2 regions of the Bacillus paralicheniformis genome follow, and region 1 is predicted to be linked to the other one. Evidence: riboswitches for the same ligand, from Rfam matches in the RefSeq annotation. Region 1 holds a riboswitch; the other holds the start of a gene.

Evidence for each region. Region 1 has a riboswitch for cyclic di-AMP ahead of kdpF (K(+)-transporting ATPase subunit F). Riboswitches for the same ligand answer to the same signal wherever they lie in the genome.
Region 2: it holds a riboswitch for cyclic di-AMP, as region 1 does, so the genes downstream of both, CP943_RS03055 (dicarboxylate/amino acid:cation symporter) here and kdpF (K(+)-transporting ATPase subunit F) in region 1, are expected to answer to the same signal.

The regions. Positions count from the first base shown of each region.
Region 1 is NZ_CP023665.1:2,910,537-2,922,065, reverse strand. Features, by position in the region: gene CP943_RS14905 (LysR family transcriptional regulator) at 15-914, shown strand; gene CP943_RS14900 (iron-hydroxamate ABC transporter substrate-binding protein) at 992-1,945, shown strand; gene CP943_RS14895 (cupin domain-containing protein) at 1,988-2,932, opposite strand; gene CP943_RS14890 (uroporphyrinogen-III synthase) at 3,037-3,864, shown strand; gene CP943_RS22720 (type 1 glutamine amidotransferase family protein) at 4,165-4,404, opposite strand; gene CP943_RS22715 (Type 1 glutamine amidotransferase-like domain-containing protein) at 4,405-4,830, opposite strand; gene CP943_RS14880 (winged helix-turn-helix transcriptional regulator) at 4,850-5,227, opposite strand; gene CP943_RS14875 (MFS transporter) at 5,385-6,605, shown strand; gene CP943_RS14870 (aldo/keto reductase) at 6,636-7,481, shown strand; cyclic di-AMP (ydaO/yuaA leader) riboswitch at 7,734-7,876, shown strand; gene kdpF (K(+)-transporting ATPase subunit F) at 8,101-8,178, shown strand; gene kdpA (potassium-transporting ATPase subunit KdpA) at 8,204-9,877, shown strand; gene kdpB (potassium-transporting ATPase subunit KdpB) at 9,957-11,529, shown strand, end outside.
Region 2 is NZ_CP023665.1:597,237-608,765, reverse strand. Features, by position in the region: gene CP943_RS03105 (alpha/beta hydrolase) at 1-285, opposite strand, end outside; gene CP943_RS03100 (UDP-N-acetylmuramoyl-tripeptide--D-alanyl-D-alanine ligase) at 351-1,721, opposite strand; gene CP943_RS03095 (D-alanine--D-alanine ligase) at 1,838-2,923, opposite strand; gene CP943_RS03090 (thioredoxin family protein) at 3,084-3,404, shown strand; gene fbpA (Fur-regulated basic protein FbpA) at 3,818-3,976, shown strand; gene fbpB (Fur-regulated basic protein FbpB) at 3,979-4,134, shown strand; gene CP943_RS03075 (acyl-CoA dehydrogenase family protein) at 4,171-5,319, opposite strand; gene CP943_RS03070 (hypothetical protein) at 5,444-5,782, opposite strand; gene CP943_RS03065 (ABC transporter permease) at 5,904-6,671, opposite strand; gene CP943_RS03060 (ABC transporter ATP-binding protein) at 6,664-7,590, opposite strand; gene CP943_RS03055 (dicarboxylate/amino acid:cation symporter) at 7,660-8,904, opposite strand; cyclic di-AMP (ydaO/yuaA leader) riboswitch at 8,979-9,120, opposite strand; gene CP943_RS03050 (AI-2E family transporter) at 9,192-10,232, opposite strand; gene gsiB (glucose starvation-inducible protein GsiB) at 10,455-10,895, opposite strand; partial or broken gene CP943_RS22885 (DUF4937 domain-containing protein) at 10,997-11,287, opposite strand; partial or broken gene CP943_RS22880 (cupin domain-containing protein) at 11,357-11,529, opposite strand, start outside.

The DNA of each region.
Region 1 (11,529 bases):
GGAGCGGATGAGCATTGGAACTCTATCAAATTGACCATTTTATTGCCGTGAGCAGGCATAAACATTTTACAAAAGCCGCCCTGGAACAAAGGATTTCCCAGCCGGCTTTGAGCAGGTCGATCAAAAAGCTTGAAGAAGAATTGGGCGTCCCGCTGTTTATTCGAAAAACAAAATCGATCCGCCTGACAAAGTACGGCGAGCAGTTCCTTATCAAAGCGAAACAGGCCCGCCTTGCTCTTGACGAAGGCGTCCAGCAAATCAGGGAAAGCGTCAATCCGAATGCCGGGGAAATCTCGGTATCTTTTTTGCATACGCTTGGTTCACGCCTGATGCCGCAGCTGATTGCCGGTTTTAAAAAGAAATACCCGAATGTTGCGTTCCGTCTGTATCAGGCTGCAAATGAACATCTTCAGCATATGGTGGAGACGGGCGAGGCTGATATATGTCTCAGCTCACCACCCCTTCCAAACGAACTTCTTGAATGGACGGTGCTGGATACTGAACCGCTTTACCTGGTGCTTCCCGCCGACCACCCGCTCGCAGATCGGAAAGAAGTCGCGATCAGATCCATTGCCCATGAGGACTTTGTCGGTTTTAAGCCGGGTTATGGTCTTCGATATGTGTTTGATCAAATGTGCCGGGAACTGTCCATCAGCCCGAAGCTTGCGTTTGAAGGGGAAGAAGTGTCGACGATTTTGGGCCTTGTGTCAGCAGGGCTCGGTGCGGCGATCCTGCCGAAAACGGCGGAACATATCCATTCTCCGGTGGCATTTTGCCGAGTGTCAGACTACCGTTCTGAGAGGACGATCGGTCTCGCCGTTTTGAAAGACTATTATTTATCGCCGGCGGCACGCAACTTTAAAGAATTTGTCATCGAATACTATCGACGGAATGAGCGGCCTGATCAGCCGTAAAGCAAATAAAGACTTCTCATGGTGACAATTATCCTGTATATTGATAATGATAATTATTATCAATTGGAGGGTTGAACATGACGAAAAAGCAGTATTCTTATATATTGACCGTTTTACTCGCATTTTCTGTTTTTCTTTCAGGCTGTCAAAGCGGCCAAAAACAGACGGCATCAAAGAACGAAGCGAAAACAAGAGTGGTGAAAACAATCAACGGAAATGTCACTGTACCGGCCAATCCGAAGCGCGTCGTTACGATAGGATATGCCGGGACAATGCTTGCATTCGGAATCAAGCCGCTTGGAGAAACAGGGAAATATCTTGAAAGTCCCTATATTAAAGATCATATTTCAGAAATAAAGAATATCGGGGGAAAAGACGGTTTTTCAGTATCTGTGGAAAAGATTCTTAAGCTTAAACCCGATTTGATCGTATCGATGACAAACGATAAAAAAGAATATGAAAAGCTCTCAAAAATCGCTCCGACTGTCGTTTATCCGTTCGGCACGTTTAAAGATGCACGCGATGAAATGAAAACGTTTGGCAAGCTGCTCGGCAAGGAAAAGGAGGCTCGGGAGTGGACGAAAACGTTTAATCAAAAAATGAAAGCCGCCCGTGCGAAAATCAAAGATGCATCTGTACAAGGTGAAACGTTCTCTTTAATCGGCGCATATGCAAAATCTGTGTATGTCTACGGGGCCTACGGGTATCGGGGCGGAGAAGCGATCTATACGCAGCTGGGACTGACGCCGCCTGAATCTGTTAAAAAGGATGCTATTGATACAGCTGACGGATATAAAGCCATATCTTTCGAAGTTCTGCCGAAATATGCCGGAGACTACATATTTGTCGATGAATCATACAACGGAAAGCTTGATCAGGACAATCCGGTTTGGAAGTCGCTTGACGCGGTGAAAAAAGGCAAGGTCTTTTTCCTCGATCCGGACAGGTTCTGGCCGTATGATCCAAACGCTGTTCAGGCGCAGGCCGAAGAAATCGCGGACATGATTTCCAAGAAAGCGAAAAACGAATAGAAAAGCGGGGAGCCGAAAAGAATGATCCGGCTTCCCGCTTTTTCATTTTTCATAATGCTGAAATTGAATATCCAGTGTCCGGAGGTATGTTTGCAGGCCCGCATCTTGGATGGGGATGATATAGGCCGCTTCACCTGACTCATTATGGTGGGAATGCCATAATCCCGGCGGTGTAATGAAGGCTTTTCCGGTTACCCAGTCAATCCGTTTCGGATCGATGATTTCCTTTGTGGCCGGATCGATTTTGCTTCCGACTAATGTGTACGTCCCTGGTGCGGCATAGGCGACAAAATCGAGAGCCACCGACTTGTGGCTGTGGGGCGCTTGATTGGAGCCGGGAGGCACGATGCCGAACATCGCCCACAATACATGGGTGATCGTCAGCGTTTGATCGAATATATCATTGTTTAAAAGAACGGAAATACGGTTTCGGAAACGGGCGTCAGGAGCGGCGGCCGCTTCAGCCAATTTTGCTTTTGCCTGTTCAGCGGTGTAGATGGTTGGTTGAAAGCGGGATTCCGACGGCTTTACGCCCAAATAATGCAGGAGAGGTGAATCGGTGATGTAATAAATGGCTGCATCTTCTGCTGCGGTATGCTGGCTGCTTGAACCGGCAGGCAAAGTCAAAAAATCGCCTTTCTGCCAGTGAATCGTATCTTCGCCCGCTTCGGTACGCCCTGCGCCGCTGACAATGTAATATAGTTCGCTTGTCGCGCGGGGGGCGGTGTGAATCGTGTCGCCCGAACGAATCTTGATGAAGTGGGCGAGAAGGGAAGGGCTTGAAGCGGGATATTCCGTCTTCAGTTCTTCTGAGATGTCCAGCGGGATGATCCGCGTTTCACCTGTTTCATACAATTCAGGTCCGAACTCTTTCACAGGAATCGGACTGATTATTCCGCTTCCAATCGGGTCAGAGGCAGTGGTATACTCGAAAAAACGGGCATGTTTCGTCAAATGCTCGGCTCGGGTTTCAAATTGAGAATGCATTGAAAAACCTCCTGTTATTTTTTGATAATTCAATCATATCTCATTTGGAAGATGATAGTAAACCATTACATTGATAGAAACAGATACGGAAAAGAGGGATTGGATTGGGAAAAGGATTGAACGGCAGAAGAATTGCCATCGGAGCATCGCGAAAAACGGATGAAATGAGCACATTAATCAAAAAGCAAGGCGGGGTTCCCGTCGTACGTTCCCTTCAGGGTACCGTGTTTTTGGCCGAAAAAGAAGTAGGTCCTGATTTGCAAGCCTTTGTTGAAACGGGAGCCGACTGGGTGATTTTCACGACCGGAATCGGGACGGAGACGCTTGTCAACCTAGCTGATAAACTGGGGATCGGTGAGCGCTATTTACAAGCGATCCGCGGGGCGAAGGCGGCATCGAGAGGCTACAAAACAATCGCCGCATTAAAAAAGCTCGGCATTACGCCGGTTGCGGCGGATGAAGACGGCACCACCAAAGGACTGATCGACTCGCTTCAATCCCACGATTTTTCCGGGAAACGGGTGATGGTCCAGCTTCACGGCGAAAACGCACCGTCACTGCTTCAGTTTTTGGAAGAGAAAGGTGCAGCTGTTTTTCCGCTTCTGCCGTATCGCCATGTTGCACCGGACCGGGAAACCGTCGCTTTATTGTGCAGCGAGGTCATCAACCGTGAAGTGGATGCGGTTTGCTTTACAACAGCCGTCCAAGTCCGCTCGCTTTTTCATTTTGCGAAAGAAAACGGCTATGCGGAGAAAATTGTCCAATCTTTTCAAGACAGCGTGTTGGCAGCCGCTGTCGGAAAAGTGACGGCAGAAGCTTTAAGAGAAGAAGGAGTTGAACGCCTGCTCGCTCCCGGCCTCGAACGAATGGGAGCGATGATTGTGGAGCTGGCCCGGTTTTATGAAACGGAAGAGGAAATCAAAACACAGTAAGTGCGAAGGAAATCAGCAGATTGGGGCGTGAGAGTCTCCTTGAGAGGCGCTGTCATGTATGCAGACCCAAAAGGAAAAAAGCCGCAGACACAGCTTGCCGTGCGGCTATCATTTTCTGGGCCGTGATACTTTTTGTGCATCATGCTTTTGAATATGTTGATCGTGAGCCGTTGATGTCAAATTTTTCTGTTTTGCTGGGTTTGAGTCTCACCGTGTTTTTTGACGGAAAGCCTGGTCAAACGGTTTGCAGCCGCAAAAACAAGAAAAACGCTTCGCCGATGAGCCGAAGCGTTTTTTGCTTTATAAAACAAATTGATCTGAAACGAATACCGCGCCGTCTTCATTAAAAATCCGGACAGGCTTTGTTCCGATGACCCGGATGTCTGAAATGCTTGCGGCGATTCCCGTTTCTTCCGGCAAAGCGATGACGGGAGTGTCTAAAACATGCCTATACCTTTTAATCAGCGGATCATGTTCAACCTTGTAGTGGCACCAAACCGCATAGTCTCCCAGAAGCTTTAATCCGTTAAAATCGCGCAATCAGCAAGCATTGCGGTCCATATAAAAGCAAGTCATGATGTTCTTTCCGAGAATGACGGCGCCTGCGCTTCCGCCGTAAATGACGCCGCCGCTTTCGGCATAGCGCTTTAAAACCTCGATAAAGTGTGATTCAATGAATTGTTTGAGCAGACGAAACGTATTTCCTCCGCCAATATATACGGCAGAAAATGCGTCTAAATCGTGCACGGTTTTGCCTTTGATATCCGTCCACATCACGATATTTTTAACGCCGAGCGGGTGAAAGAGCCGGCTGATCCAATCGAAGCCTTCATCATACCTGTCGGCGTCCATGGCAATCGGAATATACAACAAAGGCTTATGCGGGCAGAGGCTCCCGGCAAAATACCGATCCAGCCGTTCAGTTTGGTGCGCATCTCCGCCTCCGGAAAGAAACCATTTTCCCATCCTGACCTCCATCTATTTATTATGTTTCCTTTAATTGTTCATTCAGCACGCTGTCCTCCAAAACGGCAAATTTGTCTCCATACACTTTCGTAATATGTGTTTCACCCCAGGCGCACAATGAATCCAATATGTCTTTAAGCGTCCATCCGTATTCGCTGAGTTCGTATTCGACCTTCGGCGGCACCTGCTGGTACACGAGCCGATTGATGACGCCGTCCTCCTCCAGTTCGCGCAGCTGCTGGGTCAGCATTTTCTGCGTAATGTTCGGCATCAGCCGCTTCAGCTCGCTCGTGCGTTTTTTGCCGTGCGTCAAATGGCACAAAATCACACATTTCCATTTACCTCCAATTACTTCAAGTGTAGCTTCGACAGATATATTGTACTTTTTCGGCTTCATGTTCTCCTCCAAACCATAGGAACCGAAAAGTACCTATCTAACATTTTGGTTCCTATCGCACTTAAAAGTGCGTACTTTTTTTTATAGATGATATGTACCATAATATCATTTGCCGGCAGACATTTGCTATACATTAAAAACGAAAGGGGGAAAAAGAATGACTTCTGTTCATGATAAAAAACGCAGTATATTAGCGCTTTTAGCCTTGGCAGCCAGCGCATTTGCCATCGGGACAACCGAATTCATCAGCGTGGGGATTCTGCCTTTAATTGCTGATGACATGAACATTTCAGTGACGACCGCGGGGCTGACTGTATCGTTATACGCTTTGGGCGTGACAGTCGGCGCACCCGTATTGACGTCTGTCACATCGAGTATGCCGAGAAAAGCGCTGTTGCTTGTGATTATGATTATTTTTATGATCGGAAACGGGCTTGCGGCATGTGCCGGAAGCATCGGTGTTTTATTAACCGCCCGCGTGATTTCCGCGTTTTCTCATGGCGTATTTATGTCAATCGGTTCAACGATTGCGGCAAGCCTGGTTCCGGCGGATAAAAGAGCCGGAGCGATATCAATTATGTTTACCGGTCTGACGATTGCGATGATTACCGGAGTTCCCATCGGCACTTTCCTCGGTCAGCTGTTCGGCTGGCGGATTGCTTTTGCGGCGATTGTCGCTGTCGGCGCACTGGCGTTTATCGCCAACAGCTTTCTTGTTCCGGCCGATTTGCCGAAAGGCGTCCGAACGTCTTTCAAGAGCCAATTGAAACTTGTAACCAATGGCCGTCTGCTGCTTTTATTCATCATTACGGCGCTTGGTTATGGAGGAACATTTGTTGTCTTTACGTATTTATCCCCGCTGCTTCAGCATGTGACAGGTTTTAAACAGGAAGCTGTTGCCGTCATTTTGCTTGCTTACGGCATTGCCGTCGCGCTCGGAAATATCATCGGAGGTAAAGCGGCCAACCAAAAACCGCTTACTGCATTATTCTATATGTTCATCGCCCAAGCGGTTGTGCTTCTCATCTTAACGGCGGCTGCTCCTTATCAGGCAGCGGGCTTTATCGTCATCATGCTGATGGGATTTTTAGCATTTATGAATGTCCCCGGGCTCCAGTCCTATGTGGTAATTCTGGCTGAACGGTTTGTTCCGGGGGCGGTAGATGTCGCATCAGCTGTCAATATCGCTGCATTCAACGCCGGGATCGCGATCGGATCTTATACAGGAGGCGCCATCACACAGTCGATCGGTTTGATTCACACTCCATGGGCCGGAGCTTTGATGGTGCTCGGCGCCGTCGCGCTGACGGGCTGGAGCAGGGCGCTGGAACGAAATGACCAAAAACAAAATCAAGCTTTAAAGAAAAACTGCGCATGATGTATACAAAAATATGAGGAGGCCAATTAGATGACGGTAAAAAATCTGCAAGATCGAATCACATTGAATAACGGGACGGACATGCCCTGGTTTGGACTAGGCGTGTTTAAAGTAGAGGAAGGGCCCGAACTGGTGCAAGCCGTAAAAACGGCAATCAAGCACGGCTACCGCAGTATCGATACGGCAGCCATCTACGGAAATGAAGAAGGGGTTGGCCAAGGAATTCGCGAAGGGTTGAAAGAAGCCGGAATTTCTAGAGAAGACTTGTTTGTAACGTCAAAGGTCTGGAATGACGATTTAGGCTATGACGAAACGATTGCAGCCTACGAAGCGAGTCTCGAAAAGCTCGGGCTCGATTACCTGGATTTATACCTGATCCACTGGCCTGTTGAAGGGCGCTATAAAGCGGCGTGGAAAGCCCTTGAAACTCTTTATGAACAAGGGCGCGTAAAAGCAATCGGCGTCAGCAATTTTCACGTTCACCATCTGGAAGACTTGCTGAAAGATGCCGCCGTCAAACCGGTGATCGACCAGGTCGAGTATCACCCGCGGCTCACGCAGAAAGAGCTGCAAGCGTTTTGCCGTTCGCACAGCATCCAGCTTCAAGCATGGTCGCCGCTGATGCAAGGCCAATTGCTCAGCCACCCGCTGCTGAAAGATATCGCGGACAAGCACGGCAAGACACCTGCTCAAGTCATTTTACGCTGGGATTTGCAAAACGGAGTCATCACCATTCCAAAGTCGACAAAAGCGGAGCGAATTGCCCAAAACGCGGACGTATTTGATTTTGAACTGACCCTCGAGGAAATGAAGCAAATTGACGGGCTGAATGAAAACACCCGTGTCGGTCCTGATCCTGATAACTTTGACTTTTAACAAAAAACGGCCCCGTTCGAATTTCCGAGCGGGGCTTCGACACATTTTTTATCCGCCGTTTTTCACAGGTAAAAGCCATAATATGAAAGAGAAAACGAGATATTAAGAGAAAATAGAAGGTAATAAGTCATAAACTGTGTAAAAAAGGTTATAAAATTGATAAACGAGGAAATTTGATCATTTATGAAACTTTACACGATGATTGAACGGGCGTAATATAAATCTCATCAAAAAACTGAATAAAATTTCCAATTAACGTAACCGCTGAATTCCAATTGGAAGCGGGGGAACCAATTTTTTGTGGCGCTGCCACTTGGGGTGAATCCTTTTCAAGGTAAGGTGACTCTTTGCACCTGAATCCGACAGCTAACCTCGCAAGCGTTTAAAGAGAACCAAAAAACGTGCATAAAGCACGGTTTCTTAACTGTGCCCAAAAAAGCCGTAAGAGGTTTGTTCTCTTGCGGCTTTTTTTCGTGCAAAAAACATGAAAGGAGGTGAGCGGAGTGCTGGATATCGTGATGCTGGCCATTGTCGCATTTTTAGCGGGGATGATGTTTCTGTTGCTGAGATGGGCGGGGAAAACCGCTGATCAATCATAAATGTGAAAGGAGTGATTGCCATGGCGCTATTGGCAGCGGGAGCAGCCGCCATGTTTGTCTATTTGACTTATGCTTTATTGAATCCTGAGAAATTTTAATTGTACACAAATTGGGGGTATTGAAATGACGTCGCTCATATCCATCTGTTTTATCCTGCTTGCCGCATTGCTGGCAGCCAAACCAATGGGGCTTTACATAGCGAAGGTATTTGACGGCGCCCCGTCCAAAATCGACCGGTTTTTCCTTCCGGCGGAACGCTTGCTGCTGGAGCTGGGCGGAGTAAAAGGAGAAAACCAATCGTGGAAGAAATACGCCGCCGCGCTGGTTCTCACGAATACGGCGATGATTTTCATCGTTTATCTCGTTTTTCGTCTGCAGGGTGTACTGCCTTTAAATCCTGAAAAGGTCGCGGGAATGGAACCTACACTGGCTTTTAATACGGCAGTCAGTTTTATGACGAATACAAATTTGCAGCATTACAGCGGCGAAAGCGGTCTGTCCATGCTTTCGCAGATGATTGCGATCACCTTTTTAATGTTTGCCGCTCCCGCTACGGCGCTGGCCGCCGCGATTGCGATGATTCGGGGGCTCGCCGGGAAACCGTTCGGCAACTTTTTTGTCGATTTGGTCCGTTCGATCACGCGGATTTTACTGCCGATCACAGTTGTGGTGTCGCTTGTTTTCGTCGCCCTAGGCGTACCGCAGACGCTTGACGGTTCCGTGACAGCCCATACGGTGAGCGGAGGGGAGCAGTCCATTGTTCGGGGGCCGGTGGCGTCCTTTTTATCCATCAAAGAGCTGGGGAACAACGGCGGGGGGTATTTTGGCGTCAACTCTTCTCATCCATTTGAAAATCCGAATGGATGGAGCAATGCGATTCAAATTTTATTAATGCTCTTGATTACCATCTCACTGCCGTTTACGTATGGGAAAATGGTTGGGAATCTGAAGCAAGGCCGCATTCTTTTTGTATCCGCAGGTCTTTTGTTTTTGCTTTCAGCCGGGGCAGCTTTCATGGCGGAATCGCAAGGCAATCCCGTCATCAATCAGCTCGGAATCGAGCACACAGAAGGCAGCATGGAAGGTAAGGAAGTGCGGTTTGGAACATTGAATTCAGCTTTTTATGCGATGGTTACCACCGCGAGCGAGACAGGAGCTGTCAATACGATGCACGACACGCTCACGCCACTAACGGGTCTTTTGGCATTGCTTAATATGATGCTGAACACGGTGTTTGGCGGAATAGGCGCCGGATTGATGAACATGCTTCTATACGCGATGGTTGCGGTTTTTCTGTCGGGCTTAATGGTCGGAAGAACGCCTGAGTTTTTAGGCAAAAAAATTGAAGGAAATGAAATGAAGCTTTTAGCCGTTACTCTGCTGATTCATCCTTTGTTAATCTTAGGGGCGTCAGCGCTTGCCGTCATGACGCAAGCGGGTCAGGCTGCAATTTCAAATCCCGGATTTCACGGGATCAGCCAGATTTTATACGAATATACGTCTTCAGCCGCGAATAACGGTTCAGGATTTGAAGGACTCGGAGACGCGTCGCCTTTTTGGAATATAACAACGGGAATTGTGATGTTTATCGGCCGTTATTTCTCAATTGTCACACTGCTCGCAGTTGCGGGGTCACTTTTGAAAAAGCAAACCGTTCCGGAAACAATCGGAACATTTCGCACCGATTCAAGCCTGTTCAGCGGGATTTTTATCGCTTCGATCCTGATCGTCGGGGCTTTAACATTCTTTCCGGTGCTTGTGTTGGGACCGGCCGCAGAATATTTAACATTACGATAAGGGGGCTTTACTCATGAACGATTTGCATCATTCCAGTCAACAGGCCACACCGGATGCCGTTCACACAACAAAGCAAACGATGAACGACACGATCATCAAAGATGCGGTCAAACATGCCTTTTTAAAATTAGATCCGCGAACTATGATCAAAAATCCGATTATGTTTGTCGTAGAAGTTGGATTTTTCATAACGGTTCTGCTTTCCGTGTTTCCCCGGTTTTTCGGCAGTACGGCGGCTCCCTGGTTCAATCCGGCGGTTTCTTTCATTTTGCTGATCACCGTGTTATTCGCGAATTTCGCCGAAGCGCTGGCTGAAGGAAGAGGAAAGGCACAGGCCGATTCTTTAAAACAGACGAAAAAAGGGGTTTCGGCCAATAAAGTAATGGATGACCGCATTGAGAAGGTAGCGCCTGCCGAGCTTAGAAAGGGGGACATCGTCATCGTCTCCCAGGGAGAAATGATACCTGGCGACGGTGAAGTCATCGCGGGTCTCGCATCAGTAGACGAATCGGCCATCACGGGAGAGTCTGCTCCGGTCATAAAGGAAGCAGGCGGTGATTTCAGCTCTGTTACGGGAGGCACCCGGGTCGTCAGCGATTCGATTAAAGTCAAGATCACGAGTGATCCGGGTGAAACGTTCCTCGATCAGATGATCGCTTTAGTCGAAGGGGCTGAAAGGCAAAAAACGCCGAATGAAATCGCGTTGAATACGGTTTTAACGAGCTTAACGCTGATTTTTCTGATCGTTGTTGCGACACTCCCGTTTTTTACGTCCTATCTCGGTTTTCAAATTGATCCCGCCGTCTTGATTGCCCTGCTTGTCTGTCTTATACCGACGACGATCGGCGGGCTCCTGTCAGCCATCGGGATTGCGGGAATGGATCGCGTGACCCGCTTCAACGTTCTGGCGATGTCGGGGAAAGCTGTCGAGGCTGCGGGCGACATTAACACGATTGTTCTTGATAAAACAGGGACGATCACTTTTGGAAACCGGATGGCCGGGGAATTTGTCCCTGTCGGCGATGAATCGCTTCAAACCGTTGGTGAATATGCGGCGCTTGGCTCCATCCATGACGAAACACCGGAAGGACGCTCAGTCATCGAACTCGCTGATAAACTCTCGATTCACTATGACTCGTCCGTTGCTGAAGCAGGAGAACCGATTGAATTCAAGGCGGAAACGAGAATGAGCGGCGTGAACCTGCCCGACGGAAGGCACATTCGCAAAGGCGCTGTCGATGCCGTGAAAAAGTGGGTGATCAACAATGGCGGAACGATACCTTCGAATCTCGATCTGGAAAGCGAACGGATTTCAAAAGAAGGCGGCACACCGCTGGCTGTAGCGGCAGACGGAACAATCTTCGGTTTGATCTATTTAAAAGACACCGTTAAACCGGGCATGAAAGAGCGCTTTGCCGAGCTTCGCAAAATGGGGATCAAAACGGTGATGTGCACAGGCGACAATCCATTAACGGCCGCTACGATCGCAAGGGAAGCGGGCGTTGATGACTTTATTGCCGAAAGCAAGCCCGAAGACAAGATTAATGTGATCAAGCGCGAACAATATGAAGGAAAGCTTGTCGCCATGACGGGCGACGGAACCAATGACGCGCCCGCACTTGCGCAGGCTGATGTCGGGCTTGCCATGAACA
Region 2 (11,529 bases), 2.1 Mb from region 1:
GCGGCTGACCGGATATTTTCCGGCTAAATAGGCGGCAATCATCCCGCCCATTGAAAATCCGATTAAAAATACCGTATCACACGTTTTCAACAAACGGACAAGCTCCACTTCTGCGCAAGCGATCCATTCCTGAAAACAGACGCCTTTTAAAACCGGCATCTCCCCGTGCCCGGGCAGCGTGATCATTTCGACTCGCCAATCGGCCGTTTGTTTTAAATGAGAAGCCAGCGGTTCCAATTCATACGGTGCTCCGGTAAATCCGTGAATGCATAAACATCCTATCATGACCATTCACCCGTTTTCTTTTACTGATGATCACATAAAAAACGACTTTATGATTCAATGTTCCCTTACAAATCTTTTATAACATCCTCAAGACGCATGCCTCTGGACGCTTTGACAAGGATCAGATCCCCTGTATTCGCTTTTTCTTTCAATGTCTTTTTCAAACCGTCTTTGTTTTCCGGGTTGAAATGAAGGACGCGGTGTTCGGGAAAATGTTTAAGCGCCCCTTTTGCAATATATGCACCGAGATCCCCGTACGTAAATAAAAAGTCGATTGAGTCCGGATTGACTGCCTGCCCGATGTCTTCATGAAACGCTTTCTCTCCTTCGCCGAGCTCCAGCATATCGCCGAGAACGAGCATTTTCTTGCCGTATCCCTTCATCTGGTCGACAAGCTCGATCGCCGCTTTCATGGATGTCGGACTTGCATTATAGGCGTCATTAATGATCGCAACGCCGGCCCGTGTCTTTACAAGCTCAAGCCGCATACCGGTCACTTTCAGTTTCGTCAGCCCTTCTGCAATATGAGTCCTGCTGACATTCAGAAGGTCTCCGGTCGCAATCGCAGCTAAAGCGTTTTTCACATTATGCTTTCCGAGCACCGGGATGAAGAACCGGTTTTCGATCCCTCTGACGCGGAATGCCGTGCCCTCTTCCGTCTGCGTCATATCCTCAAGCTGATAGTCGAAAGCCGGATCCTCTCCAAACGTCTTTGTCTCGTAAGGCGGCTGGTTCAGCCTTTCAGCGAGCAGCGGTTCATCTCCGATATAAATGAGTGTGCCCTCTTTTGAAAGCCCATTGACAATTTCGAGCTTTGCCTCTGCAATTCCTTCTCTTGATCCGAGTTCAAGGAGGTGCGATTCGCCGATGTTTGTGATGACGGCGATATCAGGACGCGCCAGACGTGTCAGAAAATCAATTTCCCCTTTGGCGCTCATCCCCATCTCCAAAATGGCGATTTCCGTATCTTCCGGCATCGCCAGAATCGTCAGGGGCAGGCCGATGTGGTTATTATAGTTTCCTTCTGTCTTATGCACTTTATACTCGGTGCCCAACACAGCATGAATCATGTCTTTTGTCGTCGTTTTCCCATTTGAACCGGTCACGCCGACGATTTTCACGTCCAGCTGATGCCTGTATGCCTTCGCAAGCTTCTGCAGCGCTTCCAGCGTATCGTCAACTAAAATGACCGGCTTCCCTTCCGGAGGATTCGGTTCGCTCCGGTTCCACAGCACGGCTGCGACGCCTTCCTGAAAAGCCTGCTCTGCAAAAACGTGACCATTGAACCGCTCGCCTGCAAGCGGAATAAACAGTTGGTCTTTCGCCAGTTTTCTCGAATCGGTTGAGACGCCTTTGACGAGACGCCCTTCAAAAGCTTCATTCGTCAAAACGCCTTCCGACATTTCAGCAATTTCTTTTACCGTTCTCGTTATCATGTATGTCCCTCTCTTTCTCCAGCAAGGAAAAGAGACACTACCACAAATAAGGATAGTGTCTGCAGCTGTATATAAGGGCGAACCGCTTTCCCCCGGATTCGGTCCGCTCCGTCCCGTTAAAATGTATGTTTGATCTGCTGTTTTTCTTCGTGCCGATCGATTGCCAAAGCGACAAGTTTTTCAATCAGTTCAGCATACTCAACCCCTGATTGCTTCCAGAGAAGCGGGAACATGCTGAACGGTGTGAATCCCGGCATCGTATTGACTTCATTGATCAGGACCCTGCCTTCGTTTGTAAGGAAAAAGTCCGCTCTCACAAGGCCTGAGCCGTCAATCGCCTGAAACGCTTTGACCGCCATGCTGCGCATTGTTTCGTATTCGTCCTCTGTCAGGGAAGCCGGAATAATCAAATCAGTGTCGCCGTCTTCATATTTTGCTTTATAGTCATAAAAATCTTTCTTCGGAGCGATTTCCCCCGCGACTGAGCAGACAGGTTCATCATTCCCCAGAACGCCGAGTTCTATTTCGCGTCCGATGACGCCCTCTTCAACGACAATTTTCCGGTCATATTGAAATGCAAGCTCAAAGGCTTGGTCAAGCTCTTCACGGTTTCTGCATTTGCTGATCCCGACGCTTGATCCAAGGTTAGCCGGTTTTACGAAGCACGGATAACCAAGCTCAGCTTCCACTTGATCATAGCTTTCTTCTTTGGAGTGACTCCATGTTTTTTTCACAAATGAAACGTATTTCGCCTGGTCAAGCCCTGCCTGTGCAAACAGATGCTTCATGACCACTTTATCCATGCCCGCAGAGGAAGCTAAGACTCCGTTGCCCACATATGGCACGTTCAATAGTTCAAGCATGCCTTGAATGGTGCCGTCTTCCCCATTCGGTCCGTGCAAAAGCGGGAAAACAACATCAATCGAGTCTTCTTTTACATCAGCTTCGCCCGGAAACATATCGCGGTTCAGCAATGCCGGAGAAAATGTCTGGCCCGTCTGTTCAAACTGAAGCATTTTCACATTTGAAACCGGTTCTGTCAGTTGCGGCCCTCTCACCCACTCGCCTTTTTCTGTTATATAAATCGGGTGTATATCAAATTTTTCAGTATCTAATGCTTTCGTGACGGCCAGCGCGGTTTGCAGAGAAACGTTATGCTCCGCTGATTTTCCGCCGTATACCAATCCTAATCTTGTCTTCAATTCGTACTCCCCCCACTGGATTCATCTTTACTATCTTATCACTTTCCCGGGAAAATGATCTAATTATTTTAATACGGTCTAAAAACAGCATATAAAAAGCATTTGTATGTAAATCCTTTTCATTTTATATTAAAATGGCATTGAAAAGGAGAGGTTGCAATTGAAAAAAATCACAACAGAAGCACAATTTAATGAACTGATCCAATCCGATAAAGAAATCATCGTCAAATTTTATGCTGACTGGTGCCCGGACTGTACACGCATGAACATGTTCATTGGAGACATTCTTGAGGCTTATCAGGAAAATGACTGGTATGAGCTGAATAAAGACGATCTTCCTGAACTTGCCGATAAGTATCAGGTCATGGGCATTCCAAGCCTGTTGATTTTCAAAAACGGCGAAAAAACGGGTCACCTTCACAGTGCAAATGCCAAAACACCTGAAGAAGTGAACGAGTTCCTGGCTGAACATATTAGCTAATTCGTTTAAAGTTCTGATTTTTTGTCTGAACCGCAGGACATGGGAACGCCCATGTCCTTTTTATACAAGACGGGACAGCAGCAATATTTGTTTCATAAAAGTGAGCTTTCATTAATAATTCGACACGAGTATTTCCCGGGAAACGAAAATGTCGAAATTTCGCAAAAAGTTCTTGATTCGTTTTTTATATTCAGGTAGAATGTTTTTTGTTCCTATTTTGCAATTATTTTTTCTAGTTGTGAAGCCCTTGTCGGCTTCTTTTTTTATATGTGTTTTTGGATAATAATTCATATTTTTCGATTTTATTCAATATTATTTTAAGGATGTCTCTTTACATTCGGGGATACTATTTAGTATAATACCCTTAATTGATAATGATTATCAATATCACTAACGGTTGACGAGGTGATCACATGGCCCCTCAATTAAAGAAAGCGGTGGAAATGAGAAAGAAACAACTCATTCAGCGGCTTATCCAGCTTGGCATATATAAAAAAGAAGAGCGCCACCTTTACGAATTGTCTTTAAGCGAACTTGAAAGCGAATACCAATCCAACAAGAAAGGCGGATAATCATGTCAAAACGGAAGATTAAAACCTTTCATCAGCTTGTCGAAGAATATAAGAAAGAAATCGCCAAGAACCCGAAAGAAATGGAAGTCATTTATGACAAGATCGACCGCAGACACGAGAACCGCCTTTTGGCAATGTCTAAAGCAAAACAAACTTAAAAAAGAAGCCGCTCATTTTGAACGGCTTCTTTTTTACTATTCACTGAATGCAATGCCAGCAAGCTTGCCGATTGTCGCATCATCCATCGGCGGATTGTGGAGGCCCGCCCGGACATCGCGATAGAATCTTTGGAGCGGGTTCGTTCTCGCCAGGCTCTTCGCTCCGACGACTCTCATCGCCCTGTCTACGACAGCAATGGCCGTATTCGTTACTGTATGTTTAACCGCTCCAAGCTCACCTGTTAAAAAGGCGCGGCGCTCCGGGTCATCATAAAGCTCTGCGACATGATACATAAAGTGGCGGGCTTTCATGAGTTCCAAATCGATTTCGCCGATATGACGCTGAACAGCAGGCACTTCTTTAATCGGACCTTTCAAACTGTTCGGCTGATAGTCTTTTGCAAATTGGACGGCATAATCTCTCGCTGCTTGCGCGATACCTAGATAAACAGCCGGTATATGAAGCAGCCAGCCGTTGACTTTATCCGTTCTTTTACCCGCCAACAGCTCGACAAGCATGGATTCGTCGAGACGGACATCGGTCAGCACCAAATCGTGGCTTCCCGTACCCCTCATCGCCGCCATATCCCACGTTTCTTCTATTGCCAAGCCTTCCGCATCTTTATGGATCAAGAAAACGCCAATCGTTTGCTTCTCTTCAATCCAAGCGGTGACAAGAAAGTAGTCGAGAACCGGAGACATCGTTGTAAATGTTTTACGTCCGTTTACAATCCATCCGCCATTCTTTTTAACCGCATGGGTTCCGGGACGTCCTCCTCTTGTCGGGCTTCCCGTCTGCGCTTCACTTGCAGCTCTGTTGATCAGCGCGCCCTTTAATGCTTCCTGTGAAATCGATGAAAACACATGCCGGTCCCAGCTGTTTCCTTCCGCCAGTTCTCCCATCACGCTCAAGTGCCAGCCGATGCTGAGAGCTGTCGGTCCGTCTCCTTTGGCAAGCCGTTCCTGAAACAAAAGCATATCGTAGAGTGAAATGCCTTCTCCCCCGTATTCTTTTCCGACCGTCAGCGCTGTGTAGCCTGAATCCCGCAGCTTTTGAATATGTTCTGCGGGAAATTGGGCATGTTCGTCATAATACGCTGCTGTTTTCTCAAATTCATCCGCCAGTTTCCCGATTTTACCGAGCCATTCCTGCTGCCTTTCCGTTTTCACAAATATTGAACACACACCGGCATCCTCCTGACCAAATTCCGATAGATTTAATAAGTATTATAGTTCGTTCACGGCTTGTTGTGCAAATGATACCCTTGGCAAAACAAAAAAGCGCACCTTCAGCGAGGTGCGCTTTTGACTAAACGGCTTGACCGCCGCGACGGTCAACCTTCATACCGAGATAAATCAGCATGTAGGTTAAGTAGCCCATCGTGATCGTGAGACCGCCGAAGAAGAAATCGGAAAAAAGCGGTTCTTCATATGCGGCGATTCCGGCCAGCACGACCCAGCTTCCATAAAGATACGCCATAAAGAAGCGGACGCCGTTTTTCAATTTATATAACAGAAACAAACCTGCGAGCGAAAAGAGCCCGAGCGCAAGTCTAAAATAGACAAGATGATCGAAATTAAAGGCAAAAGAAACAAATGAAAATGACAACAGCAATACAATCGGCAATGCCGTAATAAATTTTTTCATGGATGTCTCATCCCCCATTCCCTTATCCTAAAATTATAATTTAGGATAGGAAATTCACACGGTAATTACGACATATTTCACAAAAATGTCATTCCTTTTGTCACACTTTAGACAAAATATTTTATACTTTCATATCGCGTTTACAAAAGGCCCACCACGCCGTTCCGAGAAAAAACACGAGATGGAGAAAGACGATGACGAGTGAAAACAAAGGCGTCATCCCGCTAAAAAGCGGCTTGGCCTCACCGGCGTATTGCGTTAAATCAGTATTAGCGAACAACAAAAATTTACCGAGCGGTTTTTCCAAATAAGACATGATCGTCACAAGCATTTTGGCGCCGTACAACACGACGATCGACACCATGATGCTGAGCGCGCTGCTTTTAAACAATGCAGAGCATAAAAACGCAAAGGAAACCATCATCCATACTTCAAACCACTGCGTACCGATCATTGTCACCGTATTGATAAAGAGCGGCTCCGCTTTTTCGTCGAGCTTCACGCCGAAAAAGAGCAGACCGAACAATAAAGAAAATCCGTAGTAAATGATAAAGAGCCAAATGCTTGCGAGCACGCTCGTCACGTATTTTGAAACAAGAATTTTTTCTCTTCTGACAGGGCGGATCAGCAAAAATTTAATCGTCTTTTTATCATATTCAAAAGATATAATTGAAGCCGCCACCACAATCGAAAGCCCCTGCAAGAGGATATTCAGGTTTGGGGTGAATGAAAAATAGCCGATAAAATGATCCTCTGTCCCGGCGCTCATCAGGATTCTTTTCGTTATGAGCGCGAGGAGAAATTGAAAGACTGCGATCAGCGCCAGCGATACAAATGTTACTTTTCGCTTCAGCAATTTAACATGCTCGTTTTGAATCAGTTTAAACATCAGTATTCCTCTCTTCCGTTCCATTCGTCCGCGCCATATATTCATCCTCGAGAGACTGCTTAAACGGAGCGATCGAATAGACGTCAATCTCATTGGCGACAAGCTGTTGATTTAAAGCAGGAATTTGCGCTTTCGCCACCTTTACGGCGAGGAGACCTTTTTCGGCGCGGGCTTCGTATCCCTGGTCTTTCAGCCACTGAAGCGCTTTGTCATAGGGCTGTACCTCCAGCATCGCCTTTTCCTGCTTTTCATCCGCATCATTGAGGACGACGGTTGATTTGATTTTCCCTTGTTGAAGAATGACGACCCGATCGCACAAATCTTCCACTTCCTTCAGCAAGTGGGTCGCAAACAGGATCGCCGTTCCTTCTTCTTCGGCAAGCTCACGCAAGTGTTCGCGGAAATCTTTCATTCCCGCCGGGTCCAATCCGTTTGTCGGCTCGTCCAAAATCAGCAGCTTCGGCCGGTGAAGAATCGCCTGGGCAATACCGAGGCGCTGTTTCATTCCGAGCGAGTATGTTTTGACCTTGTCTTCTGCGGCATCTTCTAGCCCGACCCTGCTGATCACTTCCGCCAGTCTATCCCGACCGATTCCAGCGTGCATATTTGCATAGTGTTTCAGATTTTCATAGCCTGTCAGATACGGATAAAATTCTGGATTTTCAACGATGGCTCCGACCGACCGGATCGCTTTTTCAAATTGGCGGTCAATCGGAAAGCCGTTTATGACAATTGATCCGCTCTTCATTTTAATTAACCCGGTAATCAATTTGATGAGGGTCGTTTTTCCTGATCCGTTCGGTCCAAGCAGGCCGATGATCTCCCCTTCATCCGCCGTTAAGCGGATATCCTTCAATATCGTTTTGCCGTCTATGATTTTATCAACATTTTCTATATGTAAAACAGGCTGCTTTGTCATAGCCCCCTCCTCTTTCCCAAAAAAATAAACAGTGCCGAAAAGGCACTGTTTGATTATATCATTTTTGAGTTACACGGACACTTCACTATGAGGGGCTTCGATTTTGCCGTGTTTCTTTTCCGTTTCGGTGACGATGACTGCGCATGCTGCATCACCTGTTGTATTGACAGCCGTACGAATCATGTCCAGAAGTCGGTCAATTCCCAATATTAGCGCAATTCCTTCAACTGGAAGGCCAACTGTTTGAAGAACCATGGCGAGCATAATCAGTCCGACACCCGGAACACCCGCTGTTCCAATGCTGGCAAGCACTGCGGTGAGAACAACCATCAACAGCTGTGTCAGTGACAGGTCATTGCCGTACACCTGAGCGATAAAGACCGTCGCTACCCCTTGCATAATTGCCGTGCCATCCATGTTGATCGTAGCTCCAAGCGGCTGAACAAAGCTTGAGATCGGCTCTGGCACTTTCAGCTTTCTTTGAGCGACATCCATCGAAACCGGAAGCGTCGCGTTGCTGCTTGACGTACTGAAGGCAACAAGCATAACCTCTGAAAAATCTTTAAAGAATGTGAGCGGGTTCCGCTTTGCCAAAAACGCAATCGCTGAGCCGTATGTGACGATGGTGTGGATGAACAGCGCCAGAATGACGACGATCATATAAAGCCCCATTGCTTTAATGGCGTCCCAGCCTTGACTTCCGATTGCCCCGGCAATCAAGCCGAACGTACCGTACGGTGCGAACTTCATGACGAGATTGACGAGATACATCATTAGATCGTTACCTTGTTCAACCACTTTGAGAAGAGCGTCCGCTTTTTTGCCGAGCATCGTAATTCCGAGACCGACCAAAATGGAGAAAGCAATGATTTGCAGCATATTTCCTTCAGCCATTGCCTGAACCGGGTTTGTCGGAATGATATTCAAAAGCGTTTCGGCAATGCTTGGCGCTTTCTGTGCTGAATATTCCGCTGCGCTTGTATCATACGTTCCGATGGTTCCCGGTTTGATGACCAACGCTAAAATAAGTCCGATAATAATGGCAATTGCCGTTGTAACTAAAAAGAAAGAAATCGTTTTGGCACCGATTCTGCCCAGTTTCTTTGGATCTCCAAGTCCTGCTACCCCTAAAGTGAGAGAAAAGAAAACAATCGGTACAACGAGCATTTTAATTAAGTTGAGGAAGATCGTGCCGAGCGGCCCGAATAAAAATGTATTAAGCTTGCTAAATACATCCGGCGAAGTGACGTTCAGTATAATACCGACGGCTGCACCGAGTAATAGAGCGATAATAATTTTTGTTGCTAACTTCATATAACATATCTCCCCTTTCCAAAAAAAGCCCATGAGAGATCTCCCATGGGCTTTTACCATTAAAATTGGTTCCACATGACTCTCTTCACGTTGATGAGGTTAGCTGACGGGTTCGGACGAAGAGATGTCCGTCTTTCAGTTCGCACGGGAACAGAAAAATTCACCCCAAATGATCGGGTCCCCCACTCCTACTAAAGGATTAAACGTGTGGCGCTATTTCGTTATATAACAGTTATACCTGAAAATTCGAAATATGTAAACCAAATTTTCCGATTTACAAATATATGCTATTTTCGGGTGCCCGCTGTTCGGCTTTTCTCTTGACTTGTGACATCAAGGATATCAAGCAGGAAAACAAATATCGGAATACCGATAATTAAACCCCAAATCCCTATGAAATGTTCAGAAAAAATCAGCACGATAAACGTGAAGAAAATCGGCAGCTCCGTCTTGGCGGACATCAGTTTCGGATTGAGGAAATAGGCCTCTATCGCATGGACGATCATGATAACCAATACCAGTGATACGATATAAGCGATTCCGCCGATACTGTAGGCGATAATGCTTAACGGAATAAGGGAGAGCACAACACCTGCGACCGGAACCAGCCCGAGGAAAAACACCATGACGGCAAGGCCGAATAGCTGAGGAAAACCCATAATCGCGAGGGCAATGGTCGTCAATGCGCAATTGATGGAGGCGATAATAAACTGAGCCTCAAGCACCTTTCCGAACGTTCTCGTGAATTTTTTACCAAAGTAAGCAATTTCCTCGTAGAAAATAGCTATTTTGCTCGTCTTAAATTTATCCATTAAGCTCAAGACCTTGTCTTTTTCGATCAATAAGAACATGCTGAGAACCAATGACATAACCACCTGCAGGCCAAACGCGCTAATATCTGTGATATATGTATAGATAAAGTTAAGACCTTTTTCCAAATAGGATGTCAAATTGATATCGCCGAACATACCGGTGATCATATCGAGAAAAGGAATGCTGTCAGGGTGAGAAGCAATATACTTTCCTTGTTTGATCAGCTGCTGAATCTGGGTGACGATCACGGGGTAATAGACCACACCGCCGATCGAAAGCGCGATGGCAAGAGCCGCATACAAACAGGAAATAATCAGTCTCTGGCTGACTTTAATAAAGCGGTTTAAAAAACCGCGGATCACATTTTCCAGACGGTTCATCAAAAACGTAAAGATAAATGTGAGCAATATGAGATTCATCATGCTGCGGAACAGATATAAAACTCCCGCCAATACAACAAAAACTGAAAAACGCCTGACCCCAGGATGCTGAAAAAATTTAATCAACGCTGCCATTCGGTACACTCCCACCAGTACTTTAGTCCTTAACTTTTAGCATTCAAACTTTTATAATTACAATTTGATGCATCATCTGTAAATTATATAACAAAACAGACCGGAAATCTCTTCAGAAGATCAATAATTAATAATATTTTAATATGAGCGCTCGTGCGGCAGCGGCAGGCATCTTCCATAAAAAAGGAGGGGCTGATGTTCAGCCCCTCTCTTCACCGTACATTAACCGCTTCTTCTTTGGCGTCCGCCTTTTTCACCGTTTTCTTGATAGAACTCCTTGTCATGGTTTCGGCTTGTGGCTTCTCCGCCTTTTTGACCGATCTCCTGGTAGAATTCTTTGTCATGGTTTTTGCTTGTGGCTTCTCCGCCCTTTTCACCGATTTCCTGGTAGAATTCTTTATCATGGTTTCGGCTTGTGGCTTCTCCGCCTTTTTCACCGATTTCCTGGTAGAATTCTTTGTCATGATTACGGCTTGTGGCTTCCCCGCCTTTTTCGCCGATTTCCTGGTAGAATTCTTTGTCATGATTTTTGCTTGTGGCTTCTCCGCCTTTTTGACCGATCTCTTGGTAGAATTCTTTATCATGGTTTTGGCTTGTTTTTTCTCCGCCTTTTCTGCCTGCTTCTTCCCTGCTCATTTTGTTGTTGTCATTATTGTTTGCCATTTTCGATTCCTCCTTTTGAAGTGTTATGGTTTTTACATTCCACATTTCAAAAAGAGTAAACACAAATAGCACATTCACGAAAGAGTCCGGGAATCATGCAATCATCCGCTGCCTTTTACCGTCCATTCCGGTACCGGAGCCGGCGTATTGTTCTGCAGCGTCTTAGATATCTCGGCAGGCTCTTCAAACAGGGTAATGTTGATGGATTCGAACGTACCTTTCTGATTCGTTCTTTCATATATTGCATCATGATGATCGGCCATAAAGTTCAAATAATCGCGCTTTGATTTCCAAAGCACGAGGACAAGGGCTTCCGGCCCGTTTTCTGTTTCCATCCATCCGCCCCACTGTCTGATGAATCCGCTGACGTTTTGCAGCGGAGCCCATTTGGCCTGCGCCTCGCTGAATGCATGAAGCTGTTGTCCGGCTGGTTTGCACCGTATCAGCTTCAGCACATTCCCTTCCGCGAACGGGACGGTTTCCGCATTAGTTTTTTCTATACAAAGGTTAACCGACCTTACATCAGCGCGCGTCCGGTGAATGACGCCTTTCGGAATCAGCAGGGAATCGTTCGCTTTCAGGACTTCTGTGGGACGGTCCTGAAAGTCGATCAACAGCTCTCCTTCCAAAACAA